4 regions of the Enterobacter sp. UNJFSC 003 genome follow, and region 2 is predicted to be linked to each of the others. Evidence: predicted binding sites of a transcription regulator. Region 2 holds the regulator's gene; each other region holds the start of a gene.

Region 1 (3,135 bases), on a different contig from region 2:
AAGCGGGCGATGCAGTGGATGCCGATCAGCGAACAAGCCGGGAAGGCCTGGGGCGTCAGCCCGCGTCTGGTCACGGCGATTATCGCGGTGGAATCCGGCGGCAACCCGACGCTGGTCAGCAAATCAAACGCGGTGGGGCTGATGCAGCTTAAGGCCTCAACGGCGGGCAAAGAGGTCTATCGGTATATGGGTTGGGCCGGACAACCGTCGACCAGCGAGCTGAAAAACCCGGAACGTAATATCTCAATGGGAACCGCGTATTTGAGCATTCTGGAACATGGCGTGCTGAAGGGGATTGAAGACCCGGAAGTGATGCAGTATGCGCTGGTGGTTTCTTACGTTAACGGTGCCGGGGCACTGCTGCGAACCTTCTCATCTGACCGTAAAGAAGCGATTGAAGAGATTAATGGCATGGATAAAGACGAGTTCTTTGAACATGTTGTGAAGAACCATCCTGCACCGCAGGCTCCGCGCTATATCTGGAAAGTGCAGAAGGCGATGGATGCCATGTAATACCGCTGTCGGGCTGCGGCCACGCTGCCCGACGCTCTTCACAGCACTTTATTCGCGCGTTCCCGCGCCTCGCGTTCCAGAGAAAAGATAATGCGTTGAAGCTCGCGTTCTGCACCGGGTCCCACGTTCAGGAAACGGAAGCTCAGACGCGGTGTGGTAATGGTTTCGTTTTTACTGTCGACGACTTTGCGTTCGCTAATGGCAATCAGCTGGGCGTCGAACCAGAATCTGCCCCATCCGCCCATATCCAGTTCGATTTGCGTAAACCGCATGCCTTCTACCAGCCCTTCAGGTTTTGGCGTGTCCATCAGTGCGCCCATGCCGCCAAGCGACAGGTCAAAGAGACGAAAGCGGATCTCTTTTTTGTCCGGCATTTTGGCTCGACAAAAATAGGCTGGCTGAAGGGGAGCGCTGATGCGGAAATATTCGCGCCGCTGGACAAACCAAAGGTTGGTCGGCAGGGGGGTGATGAACGCGGGGAGCCCCTGAAATTCGCGCATTTCGAGCTGCGGCAGCACAAACTCCACCTTTGCGCCCATGGTTTCAGCCATCACAGAGAGCGCTTCCGCCCGCAGCGCGGCACGGTTTTCATACTCCTGGCTGCCCAGGTCGATAACCAGACGCTCCGCAGAGACATCAAGGATTTTGCTGATGAACTGATTGGTCGACCAGCTGATGCGCAGCGGCACCTCCCCCTTTTGCAGGTCGCGTAATACCCCCAATACAGCCAGCGGATTTTGCTTCAGGAACTGCTCACTGTAATTGCTCACGCCATGTGGCTCCTCGATATGTGACAGACTGTCTATGCGTTATCGGCAGCATGAATTGAAACTTAATACAAACCGGTAATTTTTTTGGGGGCAGCGGTAATTTAAGTGGGTGAGATGACAATGGTTTTCCGCTCATCACCTATACTTATGTTACCTGCGCGGAAGGTTTTCTGCGCATGCGTTAAACCTGAAAGAGGACATCGCTATGGGTATTATCGCGTGGATTATCTTTGGTCTTATTGCTGGCGCTATCGCTAAACTTATCATGCCGGGAAATGACGGCGGCGGCTTTATTTTGACCTGCGTGCTCGGGGTCGTGGGTGCCGTTGTGGGGGGCTGGCTGGCGACGATGTTTGGCCTTGGCGGCAGCATCAGTGGTTTCGATCTGCACAGCTTTATGGTTGCTGTGGTGGGGGCGATTGTTGTGCTGGGCATATTCCGGCTACTCCGACGGGCATAAATTTTTTGAAAACGGCTCTCACAGCAGAGCCGTTTTTTTTGTGCGCATCTTGATTTGCTAATCGAAATGATAATAATTGTCGTTCCTAGTTGCATCCAATAACAAGACGACAATATGAACACCTCACGTTTCGCGTTATGTGCGTTGGCAGGAGCCGTGACGCTGGCATTGCAGGCACAGGCTTTCGCCGAAGAATCGACTATTCTGGTGACAGGTTCGGAGCAGGGCAGCACGCTGCCTGGCTGGACCAACAGCGCCACCAAATCGGCCGTGGCTGAAAGTAAAACGCCGCAGGTGATAAACACCGTCTCCGCGCCGCAAATTGAGCAGCGCCATGCGAACTCGATAAACGAAATTCTGCGCTATGCGCCGGGCGTCTCGACAGAGGTCCGGGGTAACACCTCTTACATGAGCGAATATAAAATCCGTGGCTTTACCGTAGACCAGGAATTTTATAACGGGCTGCAGCTACCCTATAACGTCACCGGGAATACCAAGGCGCGCATCGATCCGCTGCTGATTGAAAGCGTCGACATCCTTAAAGGGCCGTCGTCCGTGCTGTACGGCGGGGGGGCTCCGGGGGGGCTGGTGAATATTCAGAGTAAAAAGCCGCAAAAAGAGGCCAAAACCGAACTGGGCTTCACGACCGGAAACCGCAATCTGAAAGAAGGGTATCTGGACGCCACCGGGCAAATTGCCGACAGCGACTGGAACTACCGTTTACTGGGCAAAGCCACGGAGAGTGACGATCAGCCGCACACCACGCGCTATGAAAACTATCTGGTTGCGCCGTCCGTGACCTGGCAGCCAGACGATAAAACGCGCCTGACAATGGATGCGCTGGCGCAAAATACCCCGAGCCTGTCGCCGTCGAATCCGCTGCCGCTCTCCTACCTGCGATCCAAATATGCCGGTCGCCGTGATTATGCCGGGGACGAGTGGAGCGGCTTCAAACAGCGCCAGTGGATGCTGGGCTACAGTTTTGAGCATGAATTTGACAGCGGCTGGGGCTTTAATCAGAAAGCGCGCTACTTCGATGTGGACACCCATCAGCGCAGCGTGTATTCCACCGGGCCGGGCAGCGAGGCGTATCAACTTAATCGTTTTGCCTACACCACGGATGAAGATCTCCAGAGCGTTAACATTGACAGCCAGGTCACTAAGACCGTTGCGCTGGGGGAGTGGAAACACCACCTGCTGGCGGGGTTTGACTACCAGAAGCTGAATTCCCACTTCCACTATCGTTATGCTTCGGCCACGCCGGGGATCGATATGCGCAATCCTGACTATTCGCAGATTGATGAGCACGCGCTGGGCCTGTTTACCGCGCAGAAAAATCGCCTGAGCTATCAGCAGAACGGCTACTACCTGCAGGATCAGGTTGAGTTCGGC
Region 2 (3,135 bases):
AATAAACGCAACCAGCTTAAACGCGATAAAACTCGTGGGCTTAAGCGTGTCGAACTGAAGCTGAATGCTGACGCCGTCGATGCGCTGAATGAACTGGCTGACGCGCGTAATATCAGCCGCAGCGAGCTGATTGAAGAGATGCTGATCGCCCAACTTGAACTGTTGCGCGGCAAGGCATAAGTCTGAAAATTCCCTTTATTTCCCATTTCATGTAGCACAGAGTGCAGTCCTGCGTGATAGCTGTTTCCGCAGGGTTGCCTGTTCTGCTATTATTGCCCTTATCCGTGGACAAATTGTGCCACCATACTATTAAGTTTCAAGAGGTTATTTTACTCATGGCAATCATCGGCATTTTCTTCGGCAGTGATACCGGCAATACCGAAAACATCGCAAAAAACATTCAAAAACAGCTCGGTAAAGACGTTGCCGATGTGCACGACATCGCCAAGAGCAGCAAAGAAGACCTCGAAGGTTATGACATCCTGCTGCTGGGCATTCCGACCTGGTACTACGGTGAAGCGCAGTGTGACTGGGACGATTTTTTCCCAACGCTGGAAGAAGTAGACTTTAACGGAAAGCTGGTTGCGCTGTTTGGCTGTGGCGATCAGGAAGACTACGCAGAATACTTCTGTGACGCGCTGGGTACCATCCGCGACATCATTGAGCCGCGCGGCGCGGCGATTGTCGGCCACTGGCCAACGGCAGGCTACCACTTTGAAGCCTCTAAAGGTCTGGCAGATGACGATCACTTTGTCGGCCTAGCGATTGACGAAGACCGCCAGCCAGAACTGACCGCGGAGCGTGTTGAAAAATGGGTTAAGCAGGTTCGTGAAGAGTTGAACCTGGACGATATCCTTAACGCCTGATAACCCTGCGGCGCAACTCCGGTTGCGCCCGTTGTCCAGGTGAAACCGATTAAATTAATTGCTACAAACTTTTAACTTTTCCGTTCAGACCTGTACAATATCCCCCAGGTAGAAAGTGGGAGCCATCGAATAAGTTTGTCGGTGAGACCACGTTTTTATAAGCATACTTTGCTTGAGACTTGCAGTTTTCATTTAGGCATGGCAGTTCTATAATGAGACGCATTATCCCAAGTGCATTTTCTGTCACTTCTTCTTTAGAAGTGAATCGTTTAGCAACAGGACAGATTCCGCATGACTGACAACAATACCGCATTAAAGAAGGCTGGCCTGAAAGTTACGCTTCCTCGGTTAAAAATCCTTGAAGTGCTTCAGGGTCCAGACAATCACCATGTCAGTGCGGAAGACCTTTATAAGCGTCTTATCGATATGGGTGAAGAAATTGGGCTGGCAACCGTTTATCGTGTGCTGAACCAGTTTGATGACGCAGGCATTGTTACCCGTCATAATTTTGAAGGCGGTAAATCTGTTTTCGAACTGACCCAACAGCACCACCACGATCATCTGATCTGCCTCGACTGCGGCAAGGTCATTGAATTTAGCGATGATTCTATTGAATCACGCCAGCGTGAAATCGCTGCTCGTCATGGTATCCGCCTGACCAACCACAGCCTGTACCTTTATGGTCACTGTACAGAAGGCGATTGCCGCGAAGATGACCATGCGCATGACGCAAAATAAGCTCGCTTTCATACTCTGAGCCAGCCGTAAGGTTGGCTTTTTTTTGCCAAAAAAAAGCCCGGCAGCGAATGCTTGCCGGGCATAGAAATCGCGAATTAATTGTTACTGCTGCGAATTTCCTGCCAGATCTTATCGCAACGCTTTGTCACTTCCTGATCGTTACCCGTTTTACGCGCCTGGATACAGGCCTGATAATCCATCACGCGAACATTTTCCTGCGTAGCAAACTGCTCATGCGCCTTCTCTTTCTTCAGCACATTGAGCACGCTCTGGCAGGCCTCGATTTTCTCTGGCGAACCTTCCGCTGTATTCATGCAAGCACTGTACGCCTCTTTCAGCCGCGTATCTTCTTTCGGCGCCTGAGGTTGAGTGCAGGCCACCAGCCCCGATGCCAGCAACGATACGATGACGATTTTTTTGATCATGTTGGTCTCCATCCCGGCGGGACACGCCCGCCGGAGCGTTCATCAGAAGATAGTGAATGGGGCGATAACCATGAATTTCACGTCACGTTCATCCTGAAAGATGTTGCCGTAACCGCCCGCGTAGCTCGGGATATCGGAATGGTTGTCGTACTGAGTGAAGTGCAGTTTGAACATGGTCCCCTTCGCGCGGCCATCCTGCAGGGTGTAGATTGCGTCCAGGCTGTATGCTGATTCTTTCAGACGATAGTTAGGATCGTAGTAGGCATCCGGTGTGGCCATATCGGCAGGCTTCGCGTCCCAGGCATAAGCATAAGATGCACCCACCGCCCAGCCAGGCAGATTCCAGTTTTTCAGGTCGTACATCGCGCCGAAGAAGACCGCTTTTTCGCCGTCGGCGTTGAAATCAGAACGGTTGTCCCACCAGATATCGAGACGACCGTTTGAAGAGGCATATGTTGGGGTCATACGCTGCAGGAAGTAGCCCTGCTGCCCTTCCGCCTTCACCCATGTCCCTTCCAGACGTAAATCAACCTGACCCACTTTGTAACCGAAGGTCAGCGCCTGCAGCCAAGCAGTACCATCATAAATATCGTTAACGGTGCCATTGCTGGCTTTATCCCGCGTGCCGTAGAACTGGTAACTGGTGCTTAACGGCCCCCCAACGATATCGAACTTGTAGCTCGCTTTCGCAAAATACTGATCGATATACCCTTCAGCCTGACCAAATGCGGCCTCTAGCACCAGATCGTTTTTGAAATCGTACTTCGCGCCCAGCGAGTGGAGATAATCTACTTTGTTTTTTTTATCGTTCTGATAGAACTTGTCCATCTCAATGTGCCACGGCGCTTTGTATTCGTTGGTCCACATATAGGAGAAGCTCAACGCACCGGCATCGCCATAGTCAAAGTTGGCACCGGCTTCCGCACCCTGATAAGTACCTGGCATAAAGCTCCAGTGCGGTGCTAACAGCGTCTGACCGGTTGGCTGGATATAGCCTCCACGCGCCCATACCGGACCATATTTGAATTTTGCCGCGGCCTTATACAAGCTGATACCGCTTTTATCACCGGACCAGTCTTCTTTATACGCTTTGTTACTTGAGGAGA
Region 3 (3,135 bases), on a different contig from region 2:
TCGTGTCGCTGACCGGCACGTTCAGAGAACCTTCCAGACCTTCTACCACCGCTTTTGGCACGTTTTCCCACTGATAAATATCGGTGGTGACTTTACTGGTGGACGTCTGGCCGATTGGCGCGTAGCCCGCTTCAATCTTGTCGCGATAGTCGTTACGGAACCAGGTCACGCCCGCCAGCCAGCCGTCGTGTTTCCATTCCAGACCAATCTCTTTGTTGATGCTGGTTTCGGCTTTCAGGTCGTCGTTACCCATCATGTAGCAGCCGACGCCGTCAGAGCTTGCGTAGCATCCTTGGCCTTTGCTGTAGAGCAGGTAGTTCGGGTTGGTCTGGTACAGGCTCGGCGCTTTGTAGGCGCGTGCGATACCCATCTTGAGGGTGAAGTCATCACCCAAACCCTGGGACAGATTCAGGGACGGACTCCAGTTGTTTCCCACGATGGTGTGGTGGTCGAAGCGCAGGGCCGGCGTCAGCATGGTGCTGTCGGTCAGCTCCATGTTGTTCTCTGCGAACAGAGAGAAGATCTCCGCTGAAGAGTACGGGCTGCGATCGTCGCTCATGCCGGGAATGATGCCGCCTTGCTGGGCCTGTGAATTGGAGGTGGAATCCTTCATGCGCTGCTGGTTCCACTCGGTTCCCAGCGTCAGGTTCTGGTTGACCAGGAAATCAATTGGCAGGTTAATTTCGCTGTGCAGCATCACGTCGGAGAGGTCGGTGTCGGTGAATTTATTGCTGTTGAACAGACCTTCCAGACCGCCCGCCAGCCCTTCGCCCAGACGTGAGTTGCGGGTGTGTTCGTACTGCCCCCAGTTGCTGGTGGTGATGCCGTTATCCCAGCCGCCGTTCCAGGTGACCGCGAAGTTCTGACGGTAAATACGGTTGGTCTCTTTACCGTAGTTTTTCTTCACCAGGCCGTTGCTGCTGTTATCGTTATTGGTGTTTTGCGTATCGCCCGCGTAGAGGTTGTTCTGGCGGCTGTAGCCCGCTTCAAATTCCAGGGACTGCATAGGCGCAAAGTCCCAGCGCACCACGCCGTTGATGTCTTTATTCTCTACCCCTTCACGGCCTGCGGGCAGTGTGTCGGCGTAGGCACCGGTACGATCGGATTGATGGCCCTGGTTGATGTCCCACGCATCGGCCTGCGTTTTGTCCAGGTTGCCGTACATGCGGAAGCTGAAATCGCCGCCCAGCGGGCCGCTCAGACTGAAGTTGGTACGCTTGGTGGAACCTTCATCTTTATGTTCTGGCGCGTTCAGGTAGGTGTTCCACGAACCATGCCACTGGCTGTCGAACTTTTTGGTAATGATATTCACCACGCCACCTGCCGCACCGTTGCCGTAGCGTGCCGCGGCCGGACCGCGGATCACTTCGATGCGTTCGATCATCTCAGGCGGAACCCAGCCCGTATCACCGCGGGTATCACGCTCGCCGCGCCAGCCCAGACGAATGGAGTTGCGGCTGGTGACCGGCTTACCGTCAATCATGATCAGGGTGTTTTCCGGCCCCATGCCGCGAATGTCAATATGACGGTTGTTACCGCGCTGGCCGCTGGTGGAGTTACCGGTCAGGTTAACGCCCGGCATGGTACGGATGATTTCAGCGACGTCGCGAGCGGGCGGGTTTTTACGAATTTGATCGGCCGTGATGGTCGATACGCCGGGCGCCTGCAGGTTCTGCTCTGCAGCGGTGATCACCATCGTATCTTCGTGCTGCGCGGTGGTGGTGCTGTCTTCCGCCATGGCGGGCAGCGTGACGCCGTAAATCCCTAAGTTGACCAGCAAGGCCAGAGAGTGAATCTTCTTATTCATTTTACGTCCTGCTTTTATGGTTATTTTATGAACGCGCTTCCCACAGCGCGGGCACTACGCTATTGCAAATGCAAATAGTTATCAATAATATTATCAATATTATTTGTCTTGTAGCAAAAAAAGACGCGATAAATTTGAGGTTATAGTGACGGCGTTAACAACGGGAAGTGAGGCCTGGTGGCAGTCAAAAAACGGGCCTGAATGGGTGCGAGAGCAGGATAACTATCGCGTCACGTTCTGGTGGCGCGATCCGGCAGGCACGCAGACAACATCGGACGTAAAGCGCGTCTGGCTCTATATTACCGGCGTAACCGATCATCATCGAAATGCCCGCCCGCAATCCCTCGAACGCATTCCCGATACTGACGTCTGGCAGTGGCAGGGCGCGTTCAGCCCCGAGTGGCGCGGGAGCTACTGTTTTATCCCCTCTGTGCATGAGCACGTTTTTGCCGATGCGGTGTTTGAAGGCGAGCAGCCCGAGCGCATGGCGCTGCGCGAAGGCTGGCAAAAATTGCTGGCGTATGCGGTTTCCGACCCCCTGAATTCACAAAGCTGGCGCGGCGGGCGCGGTCACGCCGTCTCGGCGCTGGAAATGCCTGAAGCCCCGGTACAGCCGGGCTGGAACCGACCAGATACGCCATACAAAAAGCCTGTCTGCATCGAATGGAAAAGCAATCGGCTGCGTAATCGACGCCGCGTCTGGATTTTTACTACAGGTGAAGAGGGCTCAGAGCGCCCGCTTGCCGTTCTGCTCGACGGCCAGTTCTGGGCCGAAAGCATGCCCGTCTGGTCCGCGCTGACGGCGCTTACCGACGACGGCAAATTACCCCCGGCGGTCTATGTGCTGATCGACGTGATAGATACCGCGCACCGCAGCCGCGAGCTGCCCTGTAACCCAGATTTTTGGCTGGCGGTGCAGGAAGAACTTCTCCCGCGCGTGAAAACAACGGCGTCCTTCAGCGATCGTGCAGACCGTACGGTGGTGGCGGGTCAGAGCTTTGGCGGACTCGCTTCACTCTATGCCGGGTTGAACTGGCCGCAGCGATTTGGCTGCGTGCTCAGCCAGTCCGGCTCGTACTGGTGGCCGCACCGGGGAGGACAGCGGGATGGGCTGTTAATCGAACAGCTTAGAACGGGTGATAAAACCGCGCGCGGGCTGCGCATCGTCCTTGAGGCCGGGCGCAACGAGCCGCTTATCTTCCGCGCGAATCAGGCCATTTATGCCGAACTACAACACACACAGCAGCCGGTTATCTGGCGTCAGGTTGACGGCGGTCACGATGCGCTTTGCTGGCGCGGTGGGCTGACGCAGGGGCTGATGACGCTCT
Region 4 (3,135 bases), on a different contig from region 2:
TACCTACCACGTGAGGGTCGGCTAGCGCGGCAAAATCGTGTTGCCAGAGCGCTGTAATAATATCTTGAATAACAGCCATGGACTTTCCTGTGGAACAGCAGATATAGCGCTATTGTACTCCCTAATTAGCCCGCTGGGTTTGATCGCGGGCGCAACTCATGCAGACTTTTCTTAGCGTAATGTTCACAAAAGAGTCCAGGGAGTACATTTTCAGCCAGCACTCTACACGATACGCTCAAATCCTGCCGCTAAATCGGCAATTAAATCGTCCACATTTTCTAAACCGATATGCAGTCGGATCAGCGTTCCCGTGAAGTCTACTTCGCCACCGGGACGCAGGGCGGCAATCTGCTCTGGCTGATTAGGCAGGATCAGGGATTCGAACCCGCCCCAGGAGTAGGCCATGCTGAAGAGCGTAAAATTATCCAGAAAGCGTGCCAGCTCGTCGTTATTCAGGCGCTTTTTAAGCACGAAAGAGAACAACCCGCTGCTGCCTGTAAAGTCACGTTGCCAGTAAGCGTGGCCTTTACTGCCCGGTAGCGCGGGATGGTTAACGCGTTCAACCTGAGGGTGCTGTGCCAGCCATTCGGCGACTTTCAGGCTACTTTCATGATGCTGGCGCAAACGCACGCCCAGCGTGCGGATGCCGCGGCTGGTCATGTAGGCGGTATCGGCATCCACCATCTGACCCATCAGATAGGCATTTTCGCGCAGTTGTTCCCAGCAGCGAGCATTAGACACGGCGGTGCCGATCATGCCGTCGGAGTGACCTATCAGGTACTTCGTGGCTGCCTGAATAGAAACATCAATATCGAAGTCCAGCGCCTTAAACAGCACGCCTGCGGCCCAGGTGTTGTCAATCATGATGACGGCATCCGGCGCTTTGCTGCGCACGGCCTTCACGATGGCCGGAACGTCATGCACTTCCATGGTGATAGAGCCCGGCGATTCCAGAAACACAATGCGCGTGTTTGGCTGAATAAGCTCAGCGATACCTTCACCAATCAGCGGGTCGAACCAGCCTGTGGTTACGCCAAGCTTGCTGAGGATTTTGGTACAGAAGTCCTGGCTCGGCTCGTAGGCGGTGTTGGTCATCAGGATGTGATCGCCCTGTTCGACAAACGCCAGAATGGTGTTGGCCACCGCCGCCGCACCGCACGGGAATAGCGCGCAGCCAGCGCCACCTTCCAGTTCACACATGGCTTCCTGAAGTGAAAAATGGGTTAGCGTGCCGCGACGACCGTAAAACAATCCACCTTTTGCGCGGTTACGGGTCGCTTCTTTTTTATCCGCTAAGGTATCAAACACCAGCGAGGAGGCCCGTTGAATCACGCTGTTGACCGATCCCTGGGTGTATTTTTTGCTGCGTCCGGCCTGTACCAGCGTGGTATCAAGATGCTTCTTTGTCATGTTCGCTAACCCTGTTTTTATACGTCTGGACGTCCAGACTACCACGATTGTAAAAAACTGCATCCGCAGGCGTATCGAATAAGCAGAAAATTTTATGAAAAATACGCATAAGAAATTTTTACTGCGTAAGCGCAAGGAAAGTGAGCGGAAATTACGGCAGTATGTAAATACTAATGAGAACTACTATCAATTCGACGACGTTTTGATATTATTACGGTCAGAATTTGTAATTTGCGTCCTGGAGATACAGAGTGGGTAATAATTTGATGCAGACGGATCTCTCCGTCTGGGGCATGTATCATCATGCTGACATCGTGGTTAAGATTGTGATGATCGGCCTGATTCTGGCGTCCGTTGTCACCTGGGCTATCTTCTTCAGTAAGAGCGTCGAGCTTATTTCTCAGAAACGTCGCCTCAAGCGCGAACAGCAGCAGTTGGCTGAAGCCCGCTCTCTGGATCAGGCATCCGACATGATCTCATCCTTCCATGCGAAAAGCCTGAGTTCCCTGTTGGTGAACGAAGCGCAAAACGAACTGGAACTCTCCGCAGGCAGTGAAGATAACGAAGGCATTAAAGAACGTACCGGCTTCCGCCTGGAGCGTCGCGTTGCCGCCGTGGGGCGTCATATGGGGCGTGGGAATGGGTATCTGGCGACTATTGGCGCAATTTCTCCGTTCGTCGGTCTCTTCGGTACGGTCTGGGGCATCATGAACAGCTTTATCGGCATTGCACAGACTCAAACGACGAACCTGGCCGTTGTTGCCCCGGGTATCGCAGAGGCGCTGTTGGCCACGGCGATCGGCCTGGTTGCGGCGATTCCGGCAGTGGTTATCTATAACATCTTCGCGCGTATGATTGGCAGCTACAAAGCGACCCTCGGCGACGTTGCTGCGCAGGTTCTGCTGTTACAAAGCCGCGACCTTGATCTGAATGCCAGCTCCGTTAAACCGGTACATGCGGCGTCTAAACTGCGCGTAGGTTAATTTTATGGCAATGCGTCTTAACGAAAATCTGGACGATAACGGCGAAATGCACGAAATCAACGTGACGCCGTTTATCGACGTTATGCTGGTTCTGCTGATTATCTTTATGGTGGCTGCGCCGCTGGCGACGGTTGACGTGAAGGTTAATCTGCCGGCCTCTTCCAGCCAGCCGCAGCCGCGTCCGGAAAAACCTATCTATCTGTCGGTGAAGGCGGATAAGTCCATGTTCCTCGGCAACGACCCGGTGACGGATGCGTCAGTTATTCCGGCGCTGGACCAGCTTACCGGTGGGAAAAAAGACACCACGGTCTTCTTCCGTGCGGATAAAACCGTCGACTACGAAACCATGATGAGGGTAATGGACACGCTGCATCAGGCGGGTTACCTGAAGATTGGCCTGGTCGGCGAAGAGAAAGCGGCCGCAAAATAAAATGAAGAGCTGGCGAAAGTCAGCTTTTTTTTGCCTGAAATAAGGCTCAGCGTTTTGTTTCGCCAGGGGCGTCGGCGTGCGCATCTTCATTGAGCGCAACATACGTGACGTTTGAGGTACGATACGCACCTTCAGACAGTTTGCGCGTCAGGCGCAGCGTTGCGGTCTCTCTGGCGAGCAGGTACTGGTAATGCGCCTCCAGCCGTCCCAGGATTTTCTCTTTCAGCTCGGGCCGCTGTTCAATGATGGCATTCATTACCGCACCGTATATCTCTTCCTTCACCTGCAGAGGATAAATTTCGCGGCGGTTCT

Evidence for each region. Region 2 encodes Fur, which represses iron uptake genes when iron is present. Its sites were predicted from a motif close to ATAATAATGAGAACNACTATCAA; they were not measured.
Region 1: the regulator Fur is predicted to act here: its motif matches at 1,810-1,832, upstream of V5P19_RS03790 (TonB-dependent siderophore receptor).
Region 3: the regulator Fur is predicted to act here: its motif matches at 1,876-1,898, upstream of fes (enterochelin esterase).
Region 4: the regulator Fur is predicted to act here: its motif matches at 1,578-1,600, upstream of exbB (tol-pal system-associated acyl-CoA thioesterase).

What each region holds. Positions count from the first base shown of each region.
Region 1 covers NZ_JBAKHK010000001.1:810,927-814,061, forward strand. The annotation lists gene emtA (membrane-bound lytic murein transglycosylase EmtA) at 1-513, shown strand, start outside; gene V5P19_RS03780 (flagellar brake protein) at 552-1,283, opposite strand; gene V5P19_RS03785 (GlsB/YeaQ/YmgE family stress response membrane protein) at 1,489-1,743, shown strand; gene V5P19_RS03790 (TonB-dependent siderophore receptor) at 1,858-3,135, shown strand, end outside.
Region 2 covers NZ_JBAKHK010000017.1:48,320-51,454, forward strand. The annotation lists gene ybfE (LexA regulated protein) at 1-180, shown strand, start outside; gene fldA (flavodoxin FldA) at 336-866, shown strand; gene fur (ferric iron uptake transcriptional regulator) at 1,158-1,604, shown strand; gene chiQ (ChiQ/YbfN family lipoprotein) at 1,700-2,026, opposite strand; gene chiP (chitoporin) at 2,072-3,135, opposite strand, start outside.
Region 3 covers NZ_JBAKHK010000003.1:73,141-76,275, reverse strand. The annotation lists gene V5P19_RS10500 (TonB-dependent siderophore receptor) at 1-1,807, opposite strand, end outside; gene fes (enterochelin esterase) at 1,911-3,135, shown strand, end outside.
Region 4 covers NZ_JBAKHK010000012.1:71,792-74,926, forward strand. The annotation lists gene yghB (DedA family general envelope maintenance protein YghB) at 1-79, opposite strand, end outside; gene metC (cystathionine beta-lyase) at 223-1,410, opposite strand; gene exbB (tol-pal system-associated acyl-CoA thioesterase) at 1,662-2,393, shown strand; gene exbD (TonB system transport protein ExbD) at 2,398-2,823, shown strand; gene V5P19_RS19875 (cytoplasmic protein) at 2,870-3,135, opposite strand, start outside.